DNA from 3 places in the Halomonas sp. BN3-1 genome. Region 3 is predicted to be linked to each of the others. Evidence: predicted binding sites of a transcription regulator. Region 3 holds the regulator's gene; each other region holds the start of a gene.
What was found. Region 3 encodes PhoB, which activates phosphate uptake and scavenging genes when phosphate is short. Its sites were predicted from a motif close to TGTCATANNNNTGTCANA; they were not measured.

Region 1 (9,902 bases), on a different contig from region 3:
GATCTGGCCAGTCTTCGTGCTCGAGGGCGAAGGCCGACGCGAGGCTGTACCGTCCATGCCCGGGGTCGAGCGCCTGTCGCTGGACCTGTTGATCGAAGAGGCCCGCGAGGCCGTCGAGCTGGGCATTCCCGCCATTGCGCTGTTTCCGGTGGTCGACGCCGACAAGAAAAGCGAGCTGGCGGAAGAAGCCTACAGCGCCAGCGGCCTGGTCCAGCGTAGCGTACGCGAGCTCAAGGCCGCCCTGCCCGAGCTCGGCGTGATCACCGATGTTGCCCTGGACCCCTACACCAGCCACGGTCAGGACGGCATCCTCGATGAAGACGGCTATGTGGCCAATGACCGCACCGTCGAGACCCTGATCAAGCAGGCGCTGTCCCATGCCGAGGCCGGGGCCGACGTGGTCGCCCCTTCTGACATGATGGACGGGCGTATCGGTGCCATCCGTGAACTGCTCGAGCGTGAAGGCCTGCCCAACACCCGCATCATGGCCTACAGCGCCAAGTACGCCTCGCGCTACTACGGCCCCTTCCGCGATGCGGTGGGCTCGGCGGCCAACCTGGGCAAGGCCGACAAGTCGACCTACCAGATGGACCCCGCCAACAGCGACGAGGCCCTCCACGAGGTCGCCATGGACATCACCGAAGGTGCCGACATGGTGATGGTCAAGCCCGGCATGCCCTACCTGGACGTGGTCCGCCGGGTCAAGGACGAGCTGCGCGTGCCCACCTACGCCTACCAGGTGAGCGGTGAATACGCCATGCACATGGCTGCCTTCGACAACGGCTGGTTGGACGCTGACACTGTCATCCTCGAGTCGCTGATGTGCTTCAAGCGTGCCGGCGCCGACGGCGTGCTGACCTACTTTGCCAAACGCGCGGCCAGGTTATTGGCCCGCTGATCAGGGGAGGGAGCGGCGCCCTTCCCGAGCCCCGATGAGGAACCACCATGGAAGACGCGCAGAGCGACAATACCACGATTGAACATGCGACCCTGGGCAAGTCCGACGTCTCGATGAGCGACGCGCCCCAGGCCGATACCCCGGTGCCGCGCCTTAACCAGACGCGCACCGGCATCAAGCCCAAGGCAATGCCGGACCCGGAGGCCGACCTCACCGACCCGAGCCTCTACTTCAATCGCGAGCTGTCGCATCTGCAGTTCAACATCCGGGTGCTGGAACAGGCGCTGGACCAGGCGCACCCGCTGCTCAACCGCCTGATGTTCCTGTTGATCTTTTCCTCCAACATGGACGAGTTCTTCGAGATCCGGGTGGCCGGACTGAAGAGCCAACTGGCCGTGGGCGACGACGCCACCGGTGCCGACGGCCGCAGCCCACGTTCGGTGCTCGACGAGATATCGAAGATCGCCCACGAACACGTGGAGCGTCAGTACCGCATCCTCAACGAGCAGCTGATCCCTGCCATGGAAGCCCACAACATCCGCTTCCGTCGGCGTGGCGACTGGACCAAGCAGCAGCGCAAGTGGGTCCATGATTACTTCTCCACCGAGATCATCCCGGTGGTCAGCCCCATCGGGCTGGACCCCTCGCACCCCTTCCCGCGGCTGGTCAACAAGAGCCTCAACTTCATCGTCGAGCTCGAGGGCAAGGACGCCTTCGGCCGCGAGGGCGGCCTCGCCATCCTGCCGGCGCCACGTTCGCTGCCCCGGGTCATCGCGCTGCCGGAAGAGCTGTGCGAGGAAGGCTTCACCGAGTACCTGTTCCTGTCGTCGATGATCCACGCCCACGCCGACGAGGTGTTCCCGGGGATGAAGGTCAAGGGCTGCTACCAGTTCCGTCTTACCCGCAACGCCGACATGACAGTGGATCCCGAAGAAGTCTCGGACCTGGCCTCGGCCCTGCGCGGCGAGTTGCTGGCCCGGCGCTACGGCAGCGGCGTGCGCCTGGAGGTGGCCGACAACTGCCCCGAGGAGCTTTCCGACTTCCTGATCAAGCAGTTCCAGCTCGAACCCAGTGACCTCTATCGGGTCAATGGCCCGGTCAACCTGACCCGCATGATGTCGGTACTGGGTGACGCCGACCGGCCCGATCTGATGTACCGCTCCTTTACCCCCGGCGTGCCCAAGCAGGTCAAGCAACCCAACTCCATCATGCAGTCGATGCAGGAAGGCGACATCCTGCTGCATCACCCCTTCCAGTCGTTCACCCCGGTGGAGGACCTGCTGCGCGAGGCCGCCCGCGACCCCGACGTGCTGGCGATCAAGCAGACCCTGTATCGCACTGGTGCCGACTCACCCATCGTCAACGCCCTGGTCGAGGCCGCCGGCCAAGGCAAGGAAGTGACCGTGGTCATCGAACTGCGCGCCCGCTTCGACGAAGCCGACAACCTGGCGCTGGCCTCGCGCCTGCAGGAGGCCGGCGCCATCGTCATCTACGGGGTGATGGCCTACAAGACCCACGCCAAGATGATGCACATCGTGCGCCGCGAGAAGGGCGCGCTGCGCCACTACGCTCACCTCGGCACCGGCAACTATCACTCCAAGACGGCCAAGCTCTACACCGACTACAGCCTGCTCACCGCGGACCCTGTGCTGTGCGCCGACGTGCACAAGGTGTTCCAGCAACTGTCCGGCATGGGCCGCACCCGCCAGATCGAGAAGCTGCTGCACGCCCCCTTCACCCTGCACGAACGGGTCGTCGAAATGATCGAGCGGGAGGCAAGCTACGCGCGCAAGGGCAAGCGCGCCCATATCATCGTCAAGTGCAACTCACTAACCGAACCCAAGCTGATCCAGGCGCTCTACCGCGCCTCCCAGGCCGGCGTCGAGTGCGACCTGATCATCCGCGGCATGTGCTGCCTGCGCCCTGGCCTGCCCGGCATCTCCGAGAATATCCGGGTGCGCTCGGTGATCGGTCGCTTCCTTGAACACACCCGGGTGTTCCACTTCCACAACGACGGCAAGCCCGAGATATGGGGCTCCAGCGCGGACTTCATGGCGCGCAACATGTTCCATCGGGTCGAGACCTGCTTCCCGCTGCTCGACAAGAAGCTCGCCGCCCGGGTGCGCAAGGACCTCGAGACCTATCTGGTCGACAACTGCCAGAGCTGGCTGCTGCAGGCCGACGGCACCTACATCAAGCAGGATCCGGGCGAGGCCGCACCGATCTCCGCCCAGGAAACGCTGCTGTACGCCTACGCCGCCCGGGCTTGAGTAAAGCGGCGCGTTAAAGCGCCACAGACGCACCGGCAACACCACCCAGGCCCCTCGCCAGCGACGCTGGCGAGGGGCTTCTTCATGTTGTCGTCATGTGTCCTGACGGCTGCCGGGCGCCGCTTGGCCCGCGCCTTGGCCGACCCAAGCGGTCCCCGGACCAACCGCCTCCCGCTTCAGGCTGCCGATCATCCAGCCCTGGACACCCAGACCCTAGAAAAAACACCCCGGCTCCCTGAAAAGGGAGCCGGGGTGCTGGGGCGGCGCAAGACGTCAGACGTAGAGAACGCCCCTGGAGGTTGCCCGAAAGGCCGACGCAAGCCGACACCTTTCGGACACGTCCTAGACGCCGATCTGGCCGCCGTCTTCGCGCTGGATCACCACCGTGGCGGCGCGCGGGCGCACGCTGGCATCAGGCGCCTGGGTCGCGTCGTCACTGGCCGGCCAATTGCCCGGATGCTGGATATTGATAAACAGCGCGGTCTTGTCCGGCGTGGGGAAGATGCCGGTGACCTCGCAGCCGTTGGGGCCCACGCAGAAACGCTTGAGCTTGTCCTGGTTGGCCCCGGAGATCACTGCGGCGGCACCATCGGCACGCTCGAGCTCCGCCGGCACGACCGCCAGCACCTGGTCATTGGTGCTCTCGGTAACGCCCTCGTAGCCGTTGTCGGTCTGGATCCACAGGATGCCCTGGCCGTCGCCGCGCTCATCGAAGTAGAGCCCATCGGGACTGGCGAATTCGTTGTCGGCGGTCAGCCCGGACAGGTTGTTCTGGTCACTGGCCGCGGCACCGAACACGAATACCTCCCAGTCGAAGGCGGTGGCGTCGCTGCCCTCGCGCCAGCGGATGATCTGACCGGCCTCGTTGTTCGCCCGCGGGTTGGCCGCATTGACCGGTGCCGTGGCGTAGCCGTTGCCCAGCGCGGTGATGTTGTCGCCGTCGCCGGTCAGGGTCGCCTCGGTGCCGTCTTCGGTACGCTTCGAGTTGTTGGTCAAGGTCATGTAGACCTCGCCGGTGGACGGGTCCACCGCGCCCCACTCCGGGCGATCCATCGGCGTGGCACCCATCAGGTCGGCGGCGTCACAGGTGTGGATGATCACCCCGGCCAGGTCATCGGCGTCGAGTTCGAGCGCCTCGGCCAGGGTACGGCCATCCTGGGTGGTGGCGTCCGGCGTCAGCGGCAGCCACTCGCCGCTGCCATCGGCGTTGAAGCGAGCGACGTACAGGGTGCCGCTGTCCATGTACTTGTCACCGATCGCCAGGCGGTCGGCCTCGGCGCCAGGAGCGATGGCATCCGCCGGGTCCCAGGCCGCCTCGGAGACAAACTTGTAGATGTACTCGTTGCGCGAGTCGTGACCGGAGTAGAACACCACCGGCTCGCCTGCTACCAGCTTGCCCGGCCAGCACCCCTCGTGGCGGAAGCGGCCCAGCGCCGTGCGCTTGATCGCCTGCCTGCCGGTATAGGGGTCGATCTCGACGATATAGCCGAACTGACGCGGCTCGTTGCGGTAGTCACCGCTGGCGTCGTCGGCGACGGGGTCGCCGATCAGACGGGTAAATTCGTCGTCGCGTTCGCTGTCATCGCCCGCGGCGGTCTCCCAGCCGTAGCGTCCGCGCCCGCTGGCGATACCAAGTCGGTCATCGTCCAGGGTACGGCCTTCGTTCTTGACGAAGTAGGCCGGCCAGTTCTCCTCGCAGGTGAGGTAAGTTCCCCAGGGCGTGTAGCCGTGGGCACAGTTATTGTTGGTGCCGCGGGCCTGGGTGCCGCCCGGGGAATACCTGGTCTTGACGTAGTCGCTGCCCGCCACCGGCCCTGACAGGTGCATCGGGGTGGCGCTGGTGTAGCGACGGTTATGGGCGGAACCCTTGACGTGGCTCCAGCGACCATCGGCGTCCTTCTTCACCTCGACCACGGTCACCCCGTGGGCGTTGATCTCGGTGCGCACCTCGTCCGCCGGACGCTTGCCTTCGGTCATGTTGGTAGGGCCGCCCTGGGGCGCCCACAGCGCGTTCTCGTCGATGTATTCGTTGTTCATCACCAGCAGGAAGCGCTCGGAGGCCGTGCTCTCATCCAGCGCGAAAGGATGCATGCCGTCGTGATGCATGCCGACGCTGGCCGCCTGGGCCTGGGGCGTCATCGTCAGATCTTCGCTCCATTCGGGCGCGCTGTCGTCAAGCGGCGTACCCCAGGGCACCAGCACCTGGGCGGTATAGCCCGGCGGCACCACCACGGCGTCGCTGCGCGAACCGGCAATCGACTCGAAGGCCAGCGCCAGCGGCGTCTTGGCCATCCCTGACGACGGCTCGTTGGCGAAGGCCGAGAGACCAAAGCTTCCCAGCATGGTCATGGCCGCCATGCCCATGCCCCCCTTCATCACCGCTCGCCGGGAAAGACGACGGTCGAGCACCGAGGAGAAGGGTTCGTTTCGGCTGGGGTTCAATAGACGATGATCTTCAATTTCCTTGCTCATTGCGCAGTCCTCTTCTTGCAGCCCTCTGTTCGCCGTCAAGGCGTGGGCTGTCGGTGCCAGTCACTGTTGCCGGCCTCGGGTATCGGAGGGAAAGTCGATCACAGGGGCGCCAGCGGTCCGCCGACAACACTAGGTAGTCCAGATGACACTCGTATGACGATAGACGAGGTTGAAGCAGAGCACAGGAAGTAGCGCTATTGTAAAAAGAGTAACAGTTGGTGAAAGAAAATGGCTTTGCTCGTCGACACAGTGCACCAACAATCGCTATCGACAGGACCAGAACCATGTGGAATCTGGGACACCGACATCAGCGCATACTTCTTATGCCCCAACGCGCCCCTTCAGCCGACGAAGATCCCGAGCCTCGTTGGTACTGGGTCCACTGTGTCGATCAACAGAGCCTCGACCGGGGCAGCGCCGCCAATGTCCAATCGCTTTCATTCCTCGACCAGGCACTTCCCTGTTGTCTCGTCATACCTCCACAATCGGTCACCCTGGTAACGCTGGACGGCGCCCTGGCCGAGGAGGTCGACAGCAGGGAGTCACTGGATGAACTGGTTGAGCGGGAGCTTTGCGTAATACCGCACACTCTCGCGCTCCATGTACTCTATCGCGATGACAGCGCCCTGGATGTCATGGTGGTTCAGCGTACCCTGCTGGCCCAGTGCAGCCGACGCCTGGGACGCCATCACCTCTCGCCCCGCTGGTGGGCCAGCGCCTTCCAGGGTCTGCCGCCGCCCGAACCCGACACCCTGGGCGTACTGCCCTGGGGCGACGACTGGATGCTGAAGTGGCGCCACCCCGAGACCCCTGAACGGGAGCGCTGGCTGTGCTGGCCCAAGAGTCAGGACATGGAGGATCTGAGCGACCTTCTTCCGGAAGTGCTGCGCGAGTCGCCATGGAATTGTCCACTGGCCCCCCAGGCCGTCAACGGCCTCGACTGCCTGGACTTCTGTGCCCGCCACCTGCCCGAGGACCTGCCACTGGTGCCCTCGGACATCGGAGGTGGAGGCCAACCCAGGCAGAGAGAACCCGAGCCCGTCTAAGACGTGCAAGGATGGTCCGGAAGTGCACGGGAGGGCATACTGGGGGCGATATCACTGAACGGGAAAATGTTGTGAAACGGGCCATGCCAAGGATGCGGTCTGCTCTACTCACTACGGTGCTTGCCGCGGCGCTTGTTACCCTCAACGGCTGCGCCGCCTTCGCCCCGGCGCCGCCGAGCCATCAGGACAATCTGTGCGAGATCTTTCGCCAGCAGCCGGACTGGTACGACGCCACCCAGGCCTCCTATGAAAAGTGGGGCACGCCCCCCTGGACCCAGATGGCCTTCATCAAGCGCGAGTCGTCGTTTCGCAGCCACGTCAGGCCGCCACGTACCAAACTACTGGGCTTCATTCCGTGGACGCGCCCGTCCTCGGCCTACGGCTATGCCCAGGCCCAGGATCCGGTATGGGGCGAATACGATGACGCCGCCGGCGGGCTGTTCGCCAGTCGCACCGACATGGACGACGCCACCGACTTCATCGGCTGGTACAACGCCCGCACGCGGCGCATGACGGGGGTGTCACTGTCCAACCCCGAGCACCTGTACCTGGCCTACCACGAAGGCCAGGGCGGCTATCAGCGCGGCAGCTATCGCGCCAAGCCGGCGGTGCAACGCGCGGCGCGGGAGGTGGCCAGCACAGCTTCCCGCTACCGCGGCCAACTGGCGGCCTGCGAGGCGGAATTCCGCTGCGACAGCTTCTATCAGGTATGGCCCTTCTGCCGCTGAGTCAGGTGGCCTCCCACCATGCTTCCCGCTACCGCAGCCAACTGGCGGCCTGCGAGGCGGAATTCCGCTGCGACAGCTTCTATCAGGTATGGCCCTTCTGCCGCTGAGTCAGGTGGCCACCCACCATGCTTCCCGCTACCGCAGCCAACTGGCGGCCTGCGAGGCGAAATTCCGCTGCGACAGCTTCTATCAGGTATGGCCCTTCTGCCGCTGAGTCAGGTGGCCATCCACTATGCTTCCCGCTACCGCAGCCAACTGGCAGCCTGCGAGGCGGAATTCCGCTGCGACAGCTTCTATCAGGTATGGCCCTTCTGCCGCTGAGTCACGTCCCCACCCACGGCGCGAGCCAGTTACGCCGGACATAAACGACCAGAGGCCCGAAAGGGCCTCTGGTCTGGTTCGTTCGCATCGTCGGGCTCAACCCTGCTGGGCGAGGCGCTCGGCAGCCAGGCTCAACAGGTGTTCGGTGGTCTCCCAGCCGATGCAGGCGTCGGTGACCGAGACACCGTAGCGCAACTTGCCGGGCTCCAGCGGCTGCTTGCCCTCGTTCAGGTGGCTTTCGAGCATCACCCCGATCAGCGAGGTGTCACCGGCCAGGCGCTGGGCCAGCACCTCAAGCAGGACCTCACTCTGGCGGCGATGGTCCTTGCGCGCATTGGCGTGGCTGCAGTCCACCATCAGCCGTGGCGGCAGGCCGGCGCCGATCAGCGCTTTTCTAGCCGCGGCGACCGCATCGACCCCGTAGTTGGGCTCACCGTGACCGCCCCGCAGCACCACATGGGTGTAGGGGTTGCCGGCGGTCTCGCGCATGACCGGCTGCCCCTGCTCGCCCACCGCGAAGTGCTGGTGGGGGTGGGCGGCCGAGCGCATGGCGTCCAGTGCCACCTGGACGTCGCCGCTGGTGGCGTTCTTGAAGCCGACCACCGCGCCGATGCCACTGGCCATCTCGCGATGCAGCTGGGATTCGGTGGTGCGTGCGCCGATCGCGACCCAGGCCAGCAGGTCCTCAAGGTAAGGAGCGATCATCGGCTGCAGGATCTCGGTGGCCACCGGCAGGCCCAGCTCGACGATCTCGCGCATCAGCTGGCGTGACAGCTCGAGCCCACGCGCCATGTCGCCCTTGCCATCCAGGTCCGGGTCATAGGCCAGGCCCTTCCAGCCCACGGTGGTGCGGGGCTTCTCGACGTACACCCGCATCACCACCAGCACTCGATCACGGATGCTGTCGGCCAGGGAGGCCAGACGCCGGGCGTATTCAAGCGCCGACCTGGGGTCATGGATCGAACAGGGCCCGACCACCGCCAGCAGGCGATCATCACGACCCTCGAGAATGTCACGGATCTGCTGACGCTGAGCGTCGACGCGATCGCTCAGGGTCGTCCCGAGTGGGCACTGGCGCTTGAGCGCCTGCGGGGTCGGCAGGGTCATCTGGGGGGCGGTCTCTTGCGTCGCGGCAGCGTTGAGGTCGGCGGTGGCAAGCGAAAGGCTGGCGGTCATGGTATCAGCTCCGTGTGGTCGTACATCGTTGGGTGCGTCGACCACCGAGGCGCTCACGGTCGGAGGTGGCCAGTTGGGCCGACCGCGCGTCGATAAATCGCCAGCTATCGCCATAGGCATAGCCATGGGAAATGGTGCTGGCGAAGAGTCGATATGCGGTCATGTCATTGCTCCGGTTGCCTGCCTTTCGCAGGTGAGTGCTACTGAGTGAAAACGTCTGGCCACACAAACAAGGAACCCCCGGACGGGCAGCCGTCCGGGGGTTCTGGGAGGCGGCCCTGGGGGGGAGCGCCTCGCGAGTGCCAGATACTTGGATCAGGCCTCGCGCACCAGCGCCCCGGTATCAAACCAATACCAGGAAAAGCTGGGCCAATAAAAGGACACCGCGTCCGCATGCACACAATCCGAACCCAAGACAGCACCGACGAGGGCGCTGTCGCTGCCATCGGGTCGGGGTCGGGTCGGGTTTGCGTGATCGGTCATCGGTGTCTCCTCGAATCTTGTTTCATCCTGCCCCGCGCCGGAGCAAATGGCAACCCCTGTGCACGGGCAGGAAAAGCGCCGTGCCGTCGACCATGGTCTGCTGACGCCCCTGGCTAGCCTGTCGCCAGTTGCACCCAGCCGATGGTCGCCGGCAGACAGGTCATGCCGACCATCACTACCAGGCCGAGAAAGATCGTCAGGAATCCGCTTTCGTCATGAAAGCCGTCGTGAGAGCTGTCGCCATGCAGGTCGTCGTCGTGATGGGCCATGGGTCGCCTCCTTGTGATGTTGTTGTCAGGGTCATCCAGAGTCTAGGGGGATTCCTCGGGTCAGGCGAGTCCGCCGGCGATTCAGCGCAGGTGGCGGCCACCGTCCACGGCCAGGGTCGTGCCGGTCACATAGCGGTTGTCGAGCAGGTAGCGCAGGCTCTGGTAGATGACCCCGGGCCCCGGCACCATGTCCATCGCCGACTTGGCCCTGGCCTTGGCGGCATAGTCCTCGTCATCGC
Region 2 (9,902 bases), on a different contig from region 3:
TTGGTCTTCTTTCGTGGCACACCAGGAAGCAACCCCTTCGGCCCACCGCCTCCTCCACCAACCTCGTCGGAAACGAAGCGTTTCTGGTGCTTTCTTATTCTCAACGTTGCGGTGGCGTCAGCGGCCATCTGCTATGGACCACTACAGCTCAACCTCTAACCCTTTACCAACCGCTACACGAAGTAAAGGCATGGATCATCTCGGAATAGGGACCACCGGCACACCAACACCAGGGAAGGAATCTACAAGATGACAATCGAGACGCTCAGCACAAATGTGGCTCACCCCTTCGTTTCCAAAGACACTCCATCGCCATCGATAGCAAACGAGGGCATCACTGGTGCATTGCCGTCATCGTCCACAGGACTCTGGTCGACCAGGGGTCGTATCGGCAGAATCCAGTACTTCAACCGTACCGCGGTTCCTGGCCTTGTCGTAAACGGAATCATCCTGGCCATCAGCTTCACCAACATTGACATCTACTCACCATCGGCTTTCACTACTGCCCTTTTTCTTCTGGTTACTCAGCTTATTCTCACTGTGTCTTTTACTATCTATGCTGTTATCCAGGCCAAGCGACGCCTGAACGACCTGAACAAGTCAGGCTGGCTCATACTCCTTTTTCTCATCCCTCTGATAAGCCTCATTCCCTTTATTATGGTGACGTTTATCAAGGGAACCGACGGCGACAATCGCTACGGGAGAATCCCGCCCGCTACCGGGCCACGAGATTTCAGGCTGTTCTTCGCATCTCTCGGCCTATTGATCATCGTCAGCGCAATATTGGTCTCCCTGGCGATATAAAACAGATACTAGGCGCTTTCCGAAAAGTCGACGAGCGAAGGTTAGACAAGGCAAAAATCGGTGAGAAAGCGCAGTTTACGGGGTGTAAATGAGCATTTTGATCCGATTTTTAACGCCGTATTACCGAGTGCAGGCACTTTTCAGACAAGCCCTAATCTCCGGGCTACCGACAACGACAACCACAAGAGCACCACAGCCCCGCCAGCATGGCGGGGCTGTTTTTTCACTGTCAGGTGAGCGGAGGCCGATCAGACGGCTGCGACCTCGGTGGTGCCCTGCTTGTTGCGCCGCCGAAGCAGGATCAGAGGCGTCAAGGCTCCCAGGGTGCCCCCACGAAAGGACAGTGAAGGTGTTGCGGTTGTTGTAGTCATTGTCAGGGACCTTATTGTGTTTTATTGGTGTATCAGTAAGAGCAGCGTTCCATCACCGCTCAACTACCCAGCCCACCGAAGACCACCACCCCCAGCACGATGGCCAGCAGCAGCAGGGTCTCCAGCACCATCAGAATGACCGGCTTCCAGCCGACCACCGCGAGCTTCTGAAATGAGGTCTTGATACCCAGGGCGGCGATGGCGGTGACCAGGCACCAGCGCGAGAGCGTCGACAGTCCTTCGTTCACGCTGTCGGGAATCAGCCCCAGGCTGTTGATCAGCACCAGCGCCACGAACCCCACCAGGAAGCCAGGCAGCATCGGCACCTGGCGCTTTCCTTCGCTGTTGCGCGAAGCGCGATAGAGCCAGCTGAAGATCATCACCACCGGCACCAGCATGGCCACGCGCACCAGCTTGACCAGGGTCGAGACGTCGCCGGTCTCCTCCGAGATGATGTACCCCGCCCCGACCACCTGAGCCACGTCGTGGATGGTCCCCCCCAGAAAGATGCCGGCCTGGGTGTTGGCAAGGTCGAGCACCCCCACTAGCAGCGGATAGGTCACCATGGCCACCGTCGACAGCGTGGTCACGCCCACCACCGTGAGAATGGTGTTGCGCTCGCTGGTGTCGTTTTTCGGCATCACCGCCGACAGCGCCAGCGCCGCCGAGGCCCCGCAGATCGCCACGGCACCACCGGTCAGCAGGCCGAGATCACGGTGCAGGCCAAGCGCCCGGGCCAGCAGCCCCCCTGCGCAGATCACCAGCCCCACCGCGGCGAGCACCGTCAGCACCGGTCCAAGCCCCAGGTCACCAACCTGCTCAAGCGTCATGCGCGCGCCCAGCAGCGCCACGCCAAGGCGCAGCACGGTACGCGCGGCAAACTCGATACCCGGCAGGCAGCGCCCCTCCTCGCTCAGGAAGTGCAGCGACATGCCGAACAGCAAGGCGTAGAGCAGGGTCGGCCCACCGTAGTGATCGGCGATAAAGGTGGTGGCCAGGGCAATGGTCACGCACACCAGCAGTCCTCGCCCGATCGGGCTCAGGGACGCCAGTCGACGGCTTAGCCGCTGTCGCGAGGTCGCCGTCGAGGGGGAAGAAGAGGGTGAGGTCATGGGACGACTCCGGATCGTGAAAACGAGCGACCCCAGTCCTGCCGGATGAGGCCAGCGGACGAAGGCGTCTCTTTGGTGAACGGGACAGGAAGATCGACGTGCTGGCGGCGCTCGACGCCGCCCTGTTTCAACCTCTGTGCAGTGCTCTCGTTACAGCGCTCTCGTTACAGTACTCTCGCTTCAGTGCTCGACTCGGTTCGCCGAATCAAGCGCGCGGTGCCTTTCCGGTGGCCTCGGCGACCACGTCTTCGGCCAGCACCTGCACGGTATCGATGATCGGCACGCGACCATCGAGCGCATCGCGGATCACCGAAAGCTCAGTGCAGGCCAGGACCAGCACGTCGGCACCACGTGCCTGGACGTCATGGGCGGCCTCGATGAAGGCCGCGTGGGTGCCGGGCGCGCGCCCGGCACCACGCTTGACCGCTCGAATCACGTCGAGCACGCGATCCTCGTTGTCGGGATAGACCAACGACAGCCCCCTTGGCTCGATGAAGCCCTCGTACAGGCCAATCTTGCGAAGCGCCGGCGAGCACAGCATGCCCACCCTGGCCCCTGGCATCTCGGCGGCGACCCGGTCCAGGGTGCGCTCGACGATATGCCACACCGGAATGTCCACCGCCTGCTGGGCGGCCGACCAGTAGTAGTGGGCGGTATTGCAGGGCATGACCAGAAAATCGCAGCCTGCCTGCTCGAGGCGTCTGGCCATGGCGGCGATGGCAGGCGCCGGTGACTCGCCGTCGCCGTCGATCAGCGCCTTGATGCGTGATGGCACCTTGGGATTGTTGTCGACCAGCATATGCACGTGGTCGATATCGTCCTCGCCGGGCGTCACCTCGATGACCTTCTGCATGAAGGCCACCGTGGCGTCCGGTCCCATGCCGCCCAGCACACCGACCATCGTGTGGTCGGCGATGGTTGCGGAGTTATCGGTGGAAAGCGTCATAACGGGTCCTTTTGACGAGTGATGACCGGTATCAGCAGCCGACGCCCAGGCTCGCGGCGAACTCGGACTCCAGCAGGGCGGTTTCACCGGCCTCGCCTTCGGCCAGGTTGTAGCGATGCAGGCGACCGCTCTGGAGCACGGCCACCGCCGAGGCGATGGCGTCGTCAGAGATAGCTTCCTGCCGGGTGAAGGATTTGGCAAAACGGCGCATGGCTGGCTCCTCCGCTGGCGACTCAGTAACGAGCCTGACGGTGAACAGGGAAATCCCACTCCTGCTCGGGGAAGTACTTGGCCAGACGCCAGTCACAGGCCCGGGCGTGGCCTTCCATGCCCTCGGTGCGGGAAATCCGGGATCCCACCGCGCTGAAGGTCAGATTGGCCTCGACGCTCAACTGCTGGGTGGTCAGCACCTTCATGAACTTGTGGACATTGAGTCCACCGGAGTAACGCCCGGCGCGCCTGGTCGGCAGGATGTGGTTGGTACCGGAGCACTTGTCACCGTGGGTGACGGTGCTGCCCTCACCCAGAAACAGCGAGCCATAGTTGCTCAGATGCTGCTTCCACCAGTCCAGATCCTCGCACAGCACCTGCAGGTGCTCGCAGGCGTACTGATCGCTGATCGCGACGATCTCCTCGCGGCTGTCGCCCACGATGACCTCACCGAAGTCGCGCCAGGCAGCGTGAACGATATCCGCGTTGGGCATGTCGTCAGCGACTTTCGGCAGAATCTCCATCACTTCGCGGGCGATCGCTTCGCTGGTGCTGAACAGCCACACCGGTGAATTCGGGCCGTGCTCGGCCTGGGACACCAGATCGACGGCGATGGTCATCGGGTCGGCAGATTCGTCGGCGATGATCGCCGACTCGGTGGGGCCGGCAAACACATCGATACCCACTTCACCGAACAGCAGGCGCTTGGCTTCGGCTACGTAGGCGTTGCCGGGACCGACCAGGATGTCGGCCTCGCGGCCACCGAACAGACCGAAGGCCATGCTGGCCATGGCGTGGACGCCGCCCATCTCGAGGATCATGTCGGCGCCGGCCACATGCATGGCGTAGGCCACCGCCGGGTTGATGCTGTCGCCCCGGGGCGGCGAACAGGCCACCACGTGTTCGACACCGGCGGCCTTGGCGGTAGCCACGCTCATCAGCGCCGAGGCGGCGTGGGCGTAGCGGCCGCCCGGCACATAGCAGCCGGCGCTGTGTACCGGCAGGATACGCTGACCGAGCAGCACGCCCTCTTCGGTCTCGATCTCGAAGGAGGTCAGGCTGTCACGCTGGGCCTCGGCAAAACGGCGGATCTGGCGGTGGGCGAAGTCGATGTCGTCCTTGACCGACTGGGGCACGCTGTCGATCAACTGACGCCGCTTGTCGTCGCTCAACACAAAGTCGCCGGTCCAGCCGTCAAACTTCTCGGCGTATTCGCGCACGGCCGACTCGCCACGGGCACGAATATCCTCGAGCATGCCACGCACCGCTTCCGTCACGCGCTGGTCTTCGGCGGCGACGCCAGCGGCAGCCTCCGCCTTCTTGAGATGCCGAATGGTCATTGTTGTCTCCGAATAACGTCGTCGAGGGCGCCCTAACTCAGCGGACGCCTACCCTGGATTACGCCGGACTCATCCCTTGTAGTCGGGGAAGTCGAAGGCATCGGGATAGCCGAACAGCGCAACGGCGCCGCCGGTGTGCAGGAAGACGACGTTCTCATCCTGCTTGAAGTGGCCCTGGCGGATCAGGTCGATCAGCCCCGCCATGCCCTTGCCGGAGTAAACCGGGTCCAGCAGGATCCCTTCGTGACGGGCCAGCAGGGTGACCGCCTCGATCATGCTGTCGGTGGGCACACCGTAGCCCTCACCCACGTAGTCGCAGTTGGCGACCACCTGGTCGCGGCTGACGATGCCGGAAAGGCCAAGCTTGGCTTCGGTCTTCTGGGCCAGGGCAAAGACGTTGGCTTCCTGCTTGTCCTTCGGCGCGCGAACGCCGATGCCGAGCACCGGGATGCCGGCGTTACAGGCGCTGAGACCGGTGACCAGGCCCGCCTGGGTGCCGGCGCTGCCGGTGGCGTGGACCAGATGATCGATGCGCAGGCCCATGTCGTTGGCCTGGGCCAGCAGTTCAAGGGCGGCATTGACGTAGCCCAGGGCGCCGATCTCGTTGGAGCCGCCGCCGGGGATGATGTAGGGCTTCTTGCCTTCACTCTTCAGACGATCGGCCAGGCCTTCCATCTCGGCGGCCATGTCGGCACCGCCCGGGCGCTTCTCGACGCTGGCGCCGTGGAGCTGATCAAGGAAGACGTTGCCGTTGTAGTTGTAGTTGGGGTCCTCGCTGCCGGTGCGGTCTTCCAGCAGGATGTGGCACTCGAGCCCCAGCTTGCAGGCGGCGGCCACGGTCTGGCGGGCATGGTTGGACTGGGTGGCGCCCTGGGTGATGATGGTGTCGGCACCCTGTTCCAGGGCGTCGGCCATCAGGAATTCAAGCTTGCGGGTCTTGTTGCCCCCGGTGGACAGGCCGGTGCAGTCGTCGCGTTTGATCCACAGCCGCGGACCGCCGAGCAGCTTGCTCAGGTTGTCCATGGGCTCCAGCGGAGTGGGCATATGGCCGAGACGGACACGGGGAAAACGGGACAGGTGCATACGGGCCTCCAGGCGAGTCATTGTTGGCATTGGCGTGCTCTCTTGACGACCTACGTCGAAAGACACAGCAGGCCTGAAGGCCTGCCCTCGAGCGATCGCTTCCAAGTTAAGCCTCGCCTGGAACATGAGACCAATGCCAAGTTGCTCGCCAGCTGTTAAATTTTTGCATAGCCACTGCTTAGCCCCGGCCGCCACCCACTAAGGCAGACCAAAACACCAATGAAGATCGAATGGATAGAGGATTTTCTCGAGCTTATCGAAGCGGGCACCTTTTCCCAGGCGGCCGAACGGCGCCACGTCACCCAGCCGGCATTCTCGCGCCGCATCCGCCAGCTGGAAGAATGGCTGGGGGTGGCGCTGATCGATCGCAGCGCCTCGCGCCTGGAGTTGACCGCCCACGCGCGGGCGTACGAGCCCCAGTTGCGAGAGTGGCTGGCACGCCTTTACGCCATGCGCAGTCGTCTTAGAAGCGATGCCCGCCAGGGGCCCAGGGCCATTCTGACCACCCAGCACACCCTGACCGTCAGCTACCTGCCGCGCCTGTTGCGCCACCTGCGTCATCACGCGCCTGAGGTGGGACTGCAGATCACCTCGTCCGACCGCAGCCAGTGCATCCACGACTTCGAGCAAGGCAAGGCCGACCTGTTGCTGTGTTCAGAGCTGGAAGGGGCTCCCCTGTTCAGCGGCAGCGACAGCGTCGAGCGGCTGTCACTGGGCGTTGAACGGCTGTTGCCAGTGTGCGCATCGGATCATCACGGTGGTCTCATGCACGAACTCGAGGAAGGTCAACGACTGCCCTTGATCGGCTACGATCCGGACAGCTTTCTTGGCCAGGCCCTGGCGACGCCTTACCTGCTCGATGCCCAGCGCCACTACGAGATCGAGCTGGTCTGCGAGACCGCCTTCACCATCGGCATTCGCCAACTCGCCCTGGCCGGGCTCGGCATCGGTTGGCTGCCCCACGGGTTGATCGAGGAAGACCTAGAGAGCGGTAAACTTATTTCCTTGCAGGAAATCCTCGGCGGCCCCTCTCTGGAAGTGGCCTGCTATCGCCATCGCGACGAAGCAGCGGTGGCAGCGCCTCTGTGGCACCTGCTGGAAGAACGCCCTCCCGCGGTCTAGCACTCCCCTGCCGTTCGAAGCCCCTCGATCTCGCACCTCAAACTCCCTGAGGGGCGGCGGAAAGCGTCAGCTCGATGGCGTCATGGCGCCAGTACTCGTCGTCACAGTCGATGGCACGGCCGTTCTGGTCGTGGTTGATGCGGGTGATGCGCTGGGCGGGGCTGCCGCGTACCGCGTTGAGTGCGCTGGCGGCGTCGCTGGAAAGTACACAGGTGCCAAGCTCGTAGCTGACCCGCCCGACCCGGATGCCGTACTCGCGGCGGTAGAGTTCGGTCAGCGATTCCCGCGCCAGATCGAACTCCAGGATGGCGGGAAAGCAGCGCGGCAACAGATGATGTTCCACGTAGAGCACCCGGCGTTCATCCACCAGCCGGGCACGACAGATGCGGTAGACGCGCTCGCCTTCGGCGAGTCCCAGCCGGCGGGCGACCGTGACGGGCGCGATCACTTCCTCGGCACTGATCAACAGGGTTCGGGCGCTGCGCTGCTGGGATCGCACCATCTCGTGAAACGGCAGGCAGGCCAGCAGGTCGTAGCGTAGCCGTGGCGGCGACACGAACCAGCCGCGCCGATTCTCGCGATACACGCAGCCCTCCGCCTCCAGCTCATTGAGTGCCTCACGCAGGGTGATGCGGGTGGTCTGGAGGCGCACCATCATGTCTCGCTCGCTGGGCAGACGGCGATCGCCCCGTGTCGAGGCCAGGCTCAGCAAGGGCGCAAGACGCTCGCGCAGGCGATGGGCGGGTGAGGCGTCGTGCGAGGTGTCGTCAGGGACAGTAGGCAAGGCGGACTCTCGAAGCTCTGACCAGGATCGCCGCCGGGCAGTATCCGGCGGCGTCCAGCTTTTTGGTATAGACCAAAGAAGGTTCAACGTAGTTTCAGCAGTCTAGTGGCAAGCCGGTGACAACGCGATGACAGTACTCGAACGAGTCGGGTTTTTTCGTCCTTTACGTAGCTCATATGAACTGAGACGAGACTGCCACGCAACTGACACGAGGCTGTCACGCTAGCTCCTTAGGGTGATCGTCAACGGAAACTGATCTAGACCAGAAAGGCGCATCGGTTTCCGTCGACTTCACGCCCCTGACCCGGAGACCCTCCCGTGATCGTCACTTCTCTGCGTTACCCGACCCTGACCGCCCTGGCCTGCGTTGGCCTGCTGTCCACCGCCGCCCAGGCAAACACCGCCGAGCTTGAGTCACTGATCGAGGCCGCCAAGCAGGAAGGCCGCGTCGACAGCGTCGGCATGCCCGACACCTGGGCCAACTGGAAGGACACCTGGGCCGACCTGGAAAGCGTCTACGGCCTGGCGCACACCGATACCGACATGAGCTCCGCCGAGGAAGTCGCCAAGTTCAAGGCCGAGGGCGAGAACGCCACCGCCGATATCGGTGACGTCGGCTTCGCCTTCGGACCGATCGCGGTGCAGCAGGGGGTGACCCAGCCCTACAAGCCCACCACCTGGGACGAGATCCCCGACTGGGCCAAGGACGAAGATGGCCATTGGATGCTCGGCTACACCGGCACCATTGCGCTGATGATCAACAAGAACCTGGTGGAAGAGGACCAGCGCCCGAGTTCCTTCGCCGACCTGCGCGAGGGTGACTACTCGGTATCGGTGGGCGCCGTGGGCCAGGCTTCCCAGGCCAACAATGCGGTACTCGCCGCCGCCTACGCCGCCGGTGGCGACGAGGGCAATCTGGCCCCGGGCCTCGAGCTGTTCGCCGAACTGGCCGAGCAGGGCCGACTGTCGCTGGCCGACGTGTCCATCGCCAACCTGGAGAAGGGCGAAGTGGAAGTGGCCCTGCTGTGGGACTTCAACGCCTTGAACTACCGCGACCAGATCGACCGTGACGCCTTCGAGGTGGTGATCCCCTCGGACGCTTCGGTGACCTCCGGCTACGCCACCATCATCAACACCCACGCCCAGCACCCCAACGCCGCCAAGCTGGCCCGTGAGTACATCCTGTCCGACGAAGGGCAGTTCAACCTGGCCGAGGGCTACGCTCGCCCGATCCGCGCCGAGCACCTGACCCTGCCGGACGACATCGCCGCCAAGCTGCTGCCCAACGAGCAGTACGCCAGCGCCCGCCCGATCCAGGACTTTGCCGCCTGGGAACAGAGCGCCAAGGTGCTGCCGCGCCAGTGGCAGTCCGAGGTGCTGATCCACCAGCAGTGATCAAGCGCTGAGGACAGCCCCGCTACAACGATCGACCGCTGAAGACAGTGCCCAAGGGGCCTGTCTTCAGCGCATTCCACGTCTTATCGCGACAGCGCCGCGCCCTGTATTGCCGCGCGGCCGGGAGTCATCATGACCAGACCCGTCATACTGGTGGTGCTGGACGGCCTCAATCACGCCGTCGGCCATCACGCCATGGGCCACTTGAGCGCCCTGGTGGAGGCCGGACGCGGCTACACCACCCACCTCGACTGCGAGCTGCCGGCCATGTCTCGGCCGCTCTACGAGTGCCTGCTGACCGGCGATCGCCCAGTGGACTCCGGGGTAGTGCACAACGACATCGTGCGCCGGTCCCATGGCACCAGCCTGTTCGACCTGGCCCGCGGCCAGGGCCTTGCCACCGCAGCGGCGGCCTATCACTGGGTCAGTGAGCTCTACGTCAAGGCACCCTTCGAGCGCACCCGCGATCGTTTTCTCGACGATCCGGCGGCGGCCATCCAGGCCGGCATCTTCTACTGGCAGGACCACTATCCGGATGACCACCTGTTCAGCGACGCCGAGGCCCTGAGGCAACGCCACGCGCCCGACTTCCTGCTGGTTCACAGCATGAACATCGACGACACCGGCCATCGTCACGGCGGCGACTCGCCCCAGTACAGAAACGCCGCCCGCCACGCCGACATCGCCCTGGCCGACTACCTGCCACGCTGGCTGGCCGACGGCTGCCAGGTGATG
Region 3 (9,902 bases):
TCGTCGGGCTGGCCATGGGTTTTGCCGTGATTCCCGGCATCTACGCGCTTGCCGAGGATGCGCTGAGCGATGTGCCTCGGGAGTTGGCCGAAGGCGCCCAGGCCATGGGTGCGACCCGCTGGCAGACGCTCACCCGGGTGATGCTGCCGGTGGCGCTGCCCGGTGTCTTTTCGGCGATCATGATCGGCGCCGGGCGCGCCGTGGGCGAGACCATGATCGTGCTGATGGCCAGCGGCAACAGCGCGCTGATGACGGCGAGCCCGCTGGATGGCTTGAGGTCGCTGGCCTCGAGCATCGCCATCGAACTGCCGGAAGCCGCACCCGGGGGCAGCCACTATCGGCTGCTGCTGCTGGCGGCGCTGGCCCTGTTTGCCTTCACCTTTCTGGTCAACACCCTGGCCGAGGTGGTGCGTGCCCGCCTGAAGCGTCGTTTTACCCGGCGTAAGGGGGACGCATGAAGATTCCCGGCCACACCGCGGTGGGCATGCCCGGCAAGCGGCGCACTCGAGAGGGCCCCTGGGCCTGGTTGGCAGCGGCCTCGGTGGCGCTGTCGCTGATCATGCTGGGGGCCTTGCTGGTGCTGTTGAGCGTCAAGGGCCTGTCCAATTTCTGGCCAGCGACGGTCCACCAGTTGACCCTGAAGAGCGGTGAGACGGTGATAGGGGTTCCCCTGGCGACCCGCGAACTACCCTCCGGGCAGGGGCTGGAGCGGCGCTATCTGACCGCCAATCGTGATGACGGCGGTGGCATCTGGCGGTGGCTCGCCAATGACCAGATCACCGAAGACACCACGCCGGAGGATCTGGTGGTGCTGGAGCGGCGCCACTGGGGCACCTTTCTGGGGCGTCTGGTGGCCTTGCAGTCAGGTGATCAGCGCTTGACCGGTCCGGATGCCTGGACGGTGCTCGAGTCCCGGCTGAAGGAGATCAATGCCCTGCGCGACGAACGTCGGCGTCTGACCCACGACGAGATATTACCGCTGATCCGCAGCATGGAAGACCAGGATGGCCACCGCTCGGAGGATCGACGTCTGGCCGACCTGCAGCGCCGGGCCAGTGAGCTTCAGCAGCGCATGCAGGGTGACCTGGTGGTGCTCGAGAATGGTCAGGGGCGTCGTCAGGAACAAGCCCTTGCCGAGATACTCGAGGCCTGGCGCCCCAACGCCATGGCCTGGCATGAAAAACTCGGCCACTGGGTGCGGGAGCTGTGGCAGTTTCTGTCCCAGGGGCCACGCGACGCCAATACCGCTGGTGGCGTCTGGCCGGCGATCTTCGGCACCATCCTGATGGTGCTGTTGATGTCGATTCTGGTAACGCCCTTTGGGGTGCTGGCGGCGGTCTACCTCAATGAGGTCGCCCACCAGGGGCGATTGACCCGACTGGTCCGGATCGGCGTGCGCAATCTGGCCGGGGTGCCGTCCATCGTCTACGGCGTGTTCGGCCTGGGGGTCTTCGTCTATGGCATCGGCGGCAGCATCGATCGCTGGTTCTTCGAATCGACGCTGCCCTCGCCGACCTTCGGCACCGGCGGACTGCTGTGGGCCTCGCTGACCCTGGCGCTGTTGACCTTGCCGGTGGTGATCGTGGCCACCGAAGAAGGTCTGTCGCGGATCCCGCTGCACCAGCGTGAAGGCGCCCTGGCGCTTGGGGCCACGCGCTTCGAGACCTTGACGCGGGTGGTGCTGCCGATGGCCACGCCGGCGATGCTGACCGGCCTGATCCTGGCGGTGGCCCGGGCCGCCGGCGAGGTGGCGCCGCTGATGCTGGTCGGGGTCGCCAAGCTGGCGCCGCAGGTGCCGCTGGACGGGGAGTTCCCCTTCCTCCACCTTGAAAGGAAGTTCATGCACCTGGGGTATCACATCTATGACGCGGCCTTTCACTCCAGCGATGTCCAGGCGGCGATGCCGCTGGTGTATGCCACAGCGCTATTGCTGGTCACGGTGATTCTGGTGCTTAACCTGACTGCAATATTCATGCGTCACTATTTGCGTAAGCGTCATGGTGCCCCGGTGCGCCGATGATGCAGGGAGAGGCAATGTCCATCGATGGCGAGCTGCCCAAGCGTCAGCTGGCCCAGGCAAGACTGGGAAATCGACGCGGGGCGGTCATGGAGTTTTCCGCGGCCGATACCTGCCTGGATATCCAGGGTTTGACCCTGGCCTATGGCGGCAAGACGGCGCTCAAGGATCTGACCCTGCGCATTCCACGCCATCGGGTCACGGCCTTTATCGGGCCGTCGGGCTGCGGCAAGTCGACGCTGTTGCGCGCCTTGAATCGTCTGCACGACCTTAATGAGGACGTCAGTCGTCACGGCCAGATTCATCTGGACGGCCACGATATCCATGACCCCAGGGTGGCGGTGGCCGAGCTCAGGCGTCGGGTGGGCATGGTGTTTCAGGCACCGAACCCCTTCCCCATGTCTATCTACGACAACGTCGCCTTTGGCCTGCGTCTGCAGGGAGGCTTGAGCAAGCGCCGCATCGACGATGTGGTCGAATGGGCACTGAAGTCGGCGGCGCTGTGGGACGAGGTCAAGGGGCGTCTACGGGCGTCGGCCTGGTCGCTCTCGGGAGGCCAGCAGCAGCGTCTGGTCATCGCCCGGACCCTGGCGGTGGAACCCGAGGTGCTGTTGCTCGACGAGCCGGCCTCGGCCCTGGATCCGATCTCGACGCTGAAGATCGAGGAGCTGATTCGCACACTCAAGCCGCATCTGACCCTGGTGCTGGTGACCCACAACATGCAGCAGGCGGCGCGGGTGTCGGACTATACGGCGTTTTTGCACAACGGTGAGCTGGTGGAGTACGGCCCGACCGACACCCTGTTCACGCATCCGCGCCTGAGGCGCACCGAAAACTACATCACTGGACGCATGGTGGGCTAGCGTCCCGTCCCATGCTTCTTCAGGAGACCTTCATGGATATCACCAGCGATACCCACAGCCAGCACATCTCGAGGCAGTTCAATCATGAGCTCGAGGAACTCAAGACCCACCTGATGGCCATGGGTGGCCTGGTGGAAAAGCAGGTGCAGGATGCCGTCAGTTCGTTGCTCGACGCCGACTCTGCACTGGCCTCTCGTGTGGTCGACAACGACCGTGCGGTCAATGACATGCAGGTCAAGATCGACGATGAGTGCACCCGCGTGCTGGCACGCCGTCAGCCGGCGGCCTCGGACCTGCGACTGGTACTGGCGGTGATTCGTGCGGCGTCGGATCTCGAGCGTATCGGAGACGAAGCCAGCAAGATCGCGCGCAACGCCATCGAACTGGTCGACGGCAACAACGGCACCCGCGGCTTCGTCGAGGTGCGCAATATCAGCGAGCACGTGCGTCACATGATGCGTGACGCCCTGACCTCCTTCGCGCGTTTCGACACCGAGCTGGCGATGCAGGTGGTGCAGGAAGACGAGCGGGTCGACAGCGAGTACCAGAGCGCCATGCGCTCGCTGATGACCTTCATGATGGAGGATGCGCGTTCGATCTCTCCGGTACTGGGCATCATGTGGATTCTGCGCGCGCTGGAGCGTGTCGGCGATCACGCCAACAACCTGGCCGAGTACGTCATCTATCTGGTCAAGGGCCTGGATATCCGTCACATCGCCCCTGACGACCTCAACCAGGAACTGCTCGACGACAGCAGCACGTCTTGACCTCGACGCCCTGAGCGGCGTCAATAGGCCGGCCCCGTCAGGGTCGTTGCCTGCACTCTGAGCATCGGGCCATCGTCGAGACGATGGCCCGATGTCGTTGGGGCACTGTCATCTTCAGCCACTGCCAAGGATCGATGTCATGCTGAATGCCCTCGAGGCGGTCCGCCGCGGAACCCGCCTGGTCTATAGCCAGGGCCTGCGTCGTTATGTGTTTCTTCCCATTCTGGTCAACCTGCTGGTCTACGCCGGCATGCTCAGCTACGTGCTCGGTGAGTTCGGTGGCTGGCTCGATAGCTGGATGGCCATGGTGCCGAGCTGGCTGGAATGGCTCGACTGGCTGATCTGGCCGTTGTTTGTGGTCAGCCTCGTGCTGATCGTGTTCTTCAGCTTTACCCTGGTTACCCACCTGATCGCCGCCCCCTTCTACGGCTTCCTGGCGGCCCGGGCCGAGGTCGAGCTGACCGGCCGCGAGCCCATCGACGACCGGGGCTGGCTCAAGACCGGTCTCGACGCCCTGGGCAGGGAGCTGTTGAAGCTGGCCTATATCCTGCCGCGCATGATCGGGCTGTTTATCCTGAGCTGGATTCCGGTGGTCAACCTGATCGCGCCGCTGTTGTGGGCGGCCTTCAGCGCCTGGGTCATGGCGATCACCTACCTCGACTACCCGATGGATAACAACAAGGTCAGCTTCGCCGATATGCGCAAGCGCCTGTCGGCGCGCTGGTGGCCGAGTCTCAGCTTCGGTGGCCTGGTGACCTTGATCACCTGGATCCCGCTGGCCAACCTGTTTCTGATCCCCGGGGCCGTGGCCGGCGCGGTGCTGATGTGGGATCAGCACTATCGGCAGTTGCCGGTGGTAAGGCGTTGAGCAGCAGTTTGAGTACCGCTATCGGCGCTGTTGTTGGTTGTAAGGCGTTGAGCAGCATTGTCGGCGCTGTTGTCGATGGTTGTACGGCGTTGAGCAGCACTGTCGGCGCTGCCGATAATGGTGAGGCGTTAAAAGGGGAAAGCAGGGAGTGGCCATGACGGCGCTGTTGCCTAGTCTTTTGCTCTATATCGCGGCGGCGCTGGCCGAGATCGCCGGTTGCTTTGCGGTGTGGCGCTGGTGGCGAGATGACGCCTCGGCATGGTGGTTGTTACCTGCGGTGGCGAGTCTGGTGGCCTTCGCCTGGCTGCTCAGTCAGATCGATGCCGACTACGCCGGGCGTGCCTTTGCCGCTTACGGGGGCGTCTACATCGTGGCGTCACTGGGCTGGCTGTGGTGGGTCGAGCAGCGCCTGCCGGATCGCTGGGACCTGATCGGGGGCGCGCTGTGTCTGGTGGGTGCCGCGGTCATCCTGCTGGGGCCCAGGAGCTGATGGGAGCACGCTCGGTTCGTTCTGGCGGGGCCTAGGCGCTGTCCGAAAAGTCGACGAGCGAAGGTTAGACAAGGCAAAAATCGGTGAGAAAGCGCAGTTTACGGGGTGTAAATGAGCATTTTGATCCGATTTTGACGCCGTATTACCGAGCGCAGGCACTTTTCAGACAAGCCCTAGTGCACAGCGCCGGCGCGGCCGAGCGCCACCGGGTCGGCCGCTGCCAGCCGGCTCGAGGGAAAGATGCAGCGGAAGGTTGCGCCCTCGCCGAGTCGGGAGTCGATATCCAGGCGTGCCTCGTGGCGCAGCAGCACATGCTTGACGATGGCAAGCCCCAGGCCGGTACCGCCGGTGGCGGTGCTGCGGCCCTTGTCGACCCGGTAGAAGCGTTCGGTAAGGCGTGGCAGGTGCCTCGGATCGATGCCTTCGCCGTCGTCTTCCACCTCAAGGCAGGCGCCTTCGCCGTAGGCACGCCAGCGTAGCGTGATATGGGCGCCGTCACCGGCGTAGCGCACCGCATTGAAGGCCAGGTTGGAGACCGCGCTGTGCATCTCCTTCTCGCTGCCGGTGAGACTGCGCGATTCTTCGACGACCACCTCGATCTGCTGGCGGCCGCCTGACAATGCCTCGGCGTCGCGCTTTACCGCCTGCAGCAGGGTGGTGGGGTCGAGGCGAACGTGGTCGCTGCCGCCCTGGTCGTTCTCGAGTCGTGACAGCAGCAGCAGGTCGTTGACCAGATTCTGCATGCGGCGCGTCTGGCTCTGCATCTGGGCGACCCCCTTGCCCAGGCGCTCCGGCAGCATGCCGGCCATGTCGCTGTAGGTCTCCAGGTAGCCGGTGAGCACGGTCAACGGCGTGCGCAGCTCGTGGGAGACGTTGGCGACGAAGTCGCGGCGCATCTGTTCCAGGCGATGCAGACGGGTGATATCGCGGGCCATGACCAGGCGTTCATCGTCACCGTACAGGGTGATCTGGAACTGCAGGATCATGTTCTCGTCGATGGGGGAGGGCAGGCTCAGCGGTTCGCGGTAGTCACGGGCATTGAAGTAGCCGACGAAGCGCGGGTCGCGCAGCAGGTTGGTGATGTGCTGGCCGCGGTCCAGCGCCGGCTTCAGGCCGAGCATGCGCTCGGCGGAGCTGTTCCACCACTCCAGGTCGCCGTGGCGATCGAGCATCACCACGCTGTCGCGCATCGCCTCGGACGACTCCTGGATACGCTGGAGGGTCGAGCGCAGGCGGCGCTGAGTGATCCGCTGGCCTTTCTGGTAGCGATAGAGGCGATCGAACAGCTCGCCCCACAGGCCACTGGCGGTGGGAGGTTCCTGCTGGGGGCGGTGGGTCAGCCAGTCGTGCATCGCGTGCAGGTTGCGCAGGTGATAGCTGAGCCCAAGCGCCAGGCCCAGGCCGATGCCTACGCTGGACAGCGAGAACGGCCAGCCCAGCAAGGCGCCGAGACCCACCAGCACGGCCAGGCGCCAGACTTCTCGTCTCCACAGACGACCCACGTCAGTTCTCGGCTCCGTTCACCTCATCCCTCCTGGTGCTGCGTTGCGTCGATGGCTCGCTCAGACCTTGGCCGAAAAGCGATAACCGGTACCGCGTACGGTCTGGATCAGTTGCTGATGGGGTTCCCCCAGGGCCTTGCGCAGGCGGCGGATATGCACGTCGACGGTACGTTCTTCCACGTAGACGTTGCCACCCCAGACCTGATCGAGCAACTGGCCACGGGTGTAGGCGCGCTCCTGGTGGGTCATGAAGAACTGCAGCAGGCGATATTCGGTGGGGCCCATGTCCAGTGACTTGCCGTCGACGCTGACGCGATGGCTGACCGGGTCGAGCTTGAGGCCTTCCACCTCCACCGGGTCCTCGACGCCCCGCGGAGTGGCGCGTCGCAGCACGGCCTTGAGGCGGGCCACCAGTTCTCGCGGCGAGAATGGCTTGGTGATGTAGTCGTCGGCGCCGGCTTCGAGGCCCTGGATCTTGTTGTCCTCCTCACCCTTGGCGGTGAGCAGGATGATCGGCAGCTCTGCGGTGGTTTCCTCGCGCTTGAGCCGGCGGGCCAGTTCGATGCCGCTGGTGCCCGGCATCATCCAGTCCAGCAGCAGCAGGTCTGGCTGGTCATCGACGATGATGGCGTGGGCGGCCTGAGCATTGTCCGCCTCGAGCACCCGGTAGTCGGCCATTTCCAGCGCCACCGCGATCATTTCGCGGATCGGGGCTTCGTCATCGACGATCAGTACGGTCTTGGCGGTCATCCCGGGAGCCTCTTGGTCAGGGTCTTACACTCGACGGTGACAAATGACACCACGTCAATGTGACAATTAGATGACATTGTATCCATTGTCGAGCGACCGAGACGGGCATTTCCCTCACCCGAGGGAGGGATAGAGGCTCAGTCCGAGTCCGGCGAACAGCAATAGGCCCGACCAGTGGTTGTTGAGAAAGGCCTGGAAGCAACGGTCGCGGTCACGGCTCTTGATCAGCCGCTGCTGGTGGACAAAGGTCGCGCCCATGGCCAGCCAGCCGAGCCAGAAGAAGCCGCCCAGCGCCAGCAGGCTGCCGGCCCAGGCCAGCAGCCCCAGGGTAGCCAGCTGCAATAGCGCAATGATGCGGGTGTCCCAGCGGCCGAACAGTACCGCGGTGGACTTGATGCCGATCTTGAGGTCGTCGTCGCGGTCGACCATGGCGTATTCGGTGTCGTAGGCCACGGTCCACAGCACGTTGGCGGTAAACAGCAGCCAGGCGACCATCGGGACTTCGCCGAGCACCGCGCCGAAGGCCATCGGAATGGCCCAGGAGAAGGCTGCGCCCAGCACCACCTGGGGGAAGTGGGTGTAGCGTTTCATGAAGGGATAGCTGGCGGCCAGCACCGCTCCGATCAACGACAGCCACACGGTAAAGCCGTTGGTCAGCCAGACCAGCGCGAAGGCCGATCCCAGCAGGCACACGAACAGCACCTTGGCCTCCCGCTCACTGATGCGGCCGGTGGCCAGCGGTCGGTTCTTGGTGCGTTTGACGTGGCCATCGAAGTGGCGATCGGCGTAGTCGTTGACCACGCAGCCCGCCGCCCGCATCAGGTAGACGCCGGCGACGAAGATCAGCAGGGTGTCACGGGCCGGAATGCCCTCGGAGGCCACCCACAGCGCCCACAGGGTCGGCCACATCAACAGCCAGGTACCGATGGGGCGGTCCAGACGCATCAGCGCCAGAAAGTCGGGAATTCGGTTCAGGTATCCAGGGGGACGCAGCAGCGAACGATCCATCGGTCTCTCTCATGCTCTGGCGCAGGTCAGGCGAAAATGAGGCGTTAGCCGGGCAACAGTCGCTCCTCGGAGAAACATCGCCGAGAAGCCTTGGCGCAGCCTAGCGCGAGCCGACCGCCATGACCAGCCAGGCGGCTCGCTCCGAAGGTGGCGACGGAAGGGCGATGGCGGGGTGACGGCCGGTGAGCGACAGCTAGTCAGCCGGTGGCAGAGGCCGACAGCGACAACGCCCGGCCCATGGCCGGCATAAAGCTCTCCTGCACCAGCAGCACCCAGCCGCTGTGACGAAATACCGAGCGGCGTTGCCATAGCCCGGTATAGCCGTGGATCGGCCTCGAGTTACGGCCGATCTGAATGGCGCTGCGCTCGAGATCGGGCTGGCGAAACAGCCAGCTGCCGAGAGAGGTCTCGCCGAGGCCTTCGAAGGGAGCGTCGTGACGCTCGACGATCGGCGCCACGCTGCGCGCCACCACCCAGGGCTCCTCGTCCACGCACAGGGCGACCTCGCGCAGCCAGGCCTGCTCGTCGCTGGCCAGACCCAGCACGCGAGCCTCGTCCGGCCACGGCAGGCCCTTGGCCTCCGCCAGCAGGCGTACGCGAAAGTGCCCGGCGCCTGCCGCCTCGATCAGGCGTTCTGTCAGGGAGTCCCGCGAGGCCAGCCAGGCGTGCCAGTCAGCGGGCACCGCGATGCCACCGGAGGCCAGCGACACCCAGCCGGGGTCGACGATATCGGCCGCGTCGGCATTCGGCGAAGAGGCTGTGGCTGGCGCGGGATTACCCGGTCCGGACCCCGAGCGCTCCCCCAGGGAGCGGAATGTGGAAGGAAGCTGTGTCATGCGGCCTCGGCAGGGCTGTCGTCACCGGAGGCGGTGCTCCGGTCGGTCGGCGCATAGTGTACCATGTGGCCCAGCACTCACCCGCTGGTGTGGCCCCGTACGGGCCGGCCCAGCTTCAACAGCGACCGCCCGGCGGTCGTCGGCAGAGTCGAAGGAAGCGATGCAAGGACCCTTGACCATCATCGGTACCGGCATGGCGGGCATAGGCCTGGCACGCCAGGTGCGGGCGCTGGACGCCCACCGACCGATCACCCTGATCAGCGCCGACTCAGGCGATGACTATTCCAAACCGCTGCTGTCCACCGGCTTCGCCAAGGGCCTGGCGGCGGACCGGCTGGCCGCGCGCTCGGCGCTGGAACTGGCCGATCAACTGGGCGCGGTGGTACGTCCCCACACCAGGGTCGATGCCATCGATCTGGCGTCGCGCACCCTGAGCCTGGGCCAGGAACGCCTGCCCTGGTCGGATCTGGTGATTGCCACCGGTGCCAGCCCCGTGGCGCCCTTCGAGATTCCCGATGCCCTGGCCGGACGGGTGTTCTCGATCAATGATCTCGACGACTATCGGCGTTTTTCGGCAGGCCTCGAGGCGCTGGGGCGCCCGGCTCGGGTGGCCATCGTCGGCCTCGGACTGGTCGGCTGTGAATTTGCCAACGATCTGCACGCCGGTGGTCATCGCGTCTGCCTGGTCGGCCCTGAACCCTCGTTGCTGCCCAGGTTGCTGCCCCGGCGGCTGGGTCAGACCCTGAGCCAGGCCTTCATCGAGGCCGGCATCGACGTCATCCATGGCCGTCTGGTGAGCAG

Region 1: the regulator PhoB is predicted to act here: its motif matches at 5,782-5,799, upstream of C9F12_RS18050 (PhoX family phosphatase).
Region 2: the regulator PhoB is predicted to act here: its motif matches at 7,888-7,905, upstream of C9F12_RS13710 (UTRA domain-containing protein).

What each region holds. Positions count from the first base shown of each region.
Region 1 covers NZ_PYVV01000014.1:106,288-116,189, reverse strand. The annotation lists gene hemB (porphobilinogen synthase) at 1-898, shown strand, start outside; gene ppk1 (polyphosphate kinase 1) at 946-3,168, shown strand; gene C9F12_RS18050 (PhoX family phosphatase) at 3,511-5,640, opposite strand; gene C9F12_RS18045 (hypothetical protein) at 5,925-6,686, shown strand; gene C9F12_RS18040 (lysozyme-like domain containing protein) at 6,779-7,414, shown strand; gene C9F12_RS18025 (hypothetical protein) at 7,610-7,735, shown strand; gene C9F12_RS18020 (3-deoxy-7-phosphoheptulonate synthase) at 7,832-8,911, opposite strand; gene C9F12_RS22645 (hypothetical protein) at 9,227-9,394, opposite strand; gene C9F12_RS22835 (hypothetical protein) at 9,508-9,663, opposite strand; gene folM (dihydromonapterin reductase) at 9,745-9,902, opposite strand, start outside.
Region 2 covers NZ_PYVV01000009.1:123,525-133,426, reverse strand. The annotation lists gene C9F12_RS13750 (DUF805 domain-containing protein) at 1-159, shown strand, start outside; gene C9F12_RS13745 (DUF805 domain-containing protein) at 250-804, shown strand; gene C9F12_RS23040 (hypothetical protein) at 1,053-1,175, opposite strand; gene C9F12_RS13740 (putative sulfate exporter family transporter) at 1,235-2,287, opposite strand; gene C9F12_RS13735 (amino acid racemase) at 2,493-3,233, opposite strand; gene C9F12_RS13730 (hypothetical protein) at 3,265-3,444, opposite strand; gene hisD (histidinol dehydrogenase) at 3,467-4,783, opposite strand; gene C9F12_RS13720 (D-cysteine desulfhydrase) at 4,853-5,866, opposite strand; gene C9F12_RS13715 (LysR substrate-binding domain-containing protein) at 6,086-6,988, shown strand; gene C9F12_RS13710 (UTRA domain-containing protein) at 7,026-7,772, opposite strand; gene C9F12_RS13705 (ABC transporter substrate-binding protein) at 8,091-9,167, shown strand; gene C9F12_RS13700 (alkaline phosphatase family protein) at 9,300-9,902, shown strand, end outside.
Region 3 covers NZ_PYVV01000012.1:40,498-50,399, reverse strand. The annotation lists gene C9F12_RS16290 (ABC transporter permease subunit) at 1-458, shown strand, start outside; gene pstA (phosphate ABC transporter permease PstA) at 455-2,020, shown strand; gene pstB (phosphate ABC transporter ATP-binding protein PstB) at 2,107-2,880, shown strand; gene phoU (phosphate signaling complex protein PhoU) at 2,913-3,647, shown strand; gene cysZ (sulfate transporter CysZ) at 3,787-4,515, shown strand; gene C9F12_RS16265 (YnfA family protein) at 4,670-5,005, shown strand; gene phoR (phosphate regulon sensor histidine kinase PhoR) at 5,179-6,507, opposite strand; gene phoB (phosphate regulon transcriptional regulator PhoB) at 6,568-7,257, opposite strand; gene ubiA (4-hydroxybenzoate octaprenyltransferase) at 7,372-8,265, opposite strand; gene C9F12_RS16245 (chorismate lyase) at 8,463-9,101, opposite strand; gene C9F12_RS16240 (FAD-dependent oxidoreductase) at 9,262-9,902, shown strand, end outside.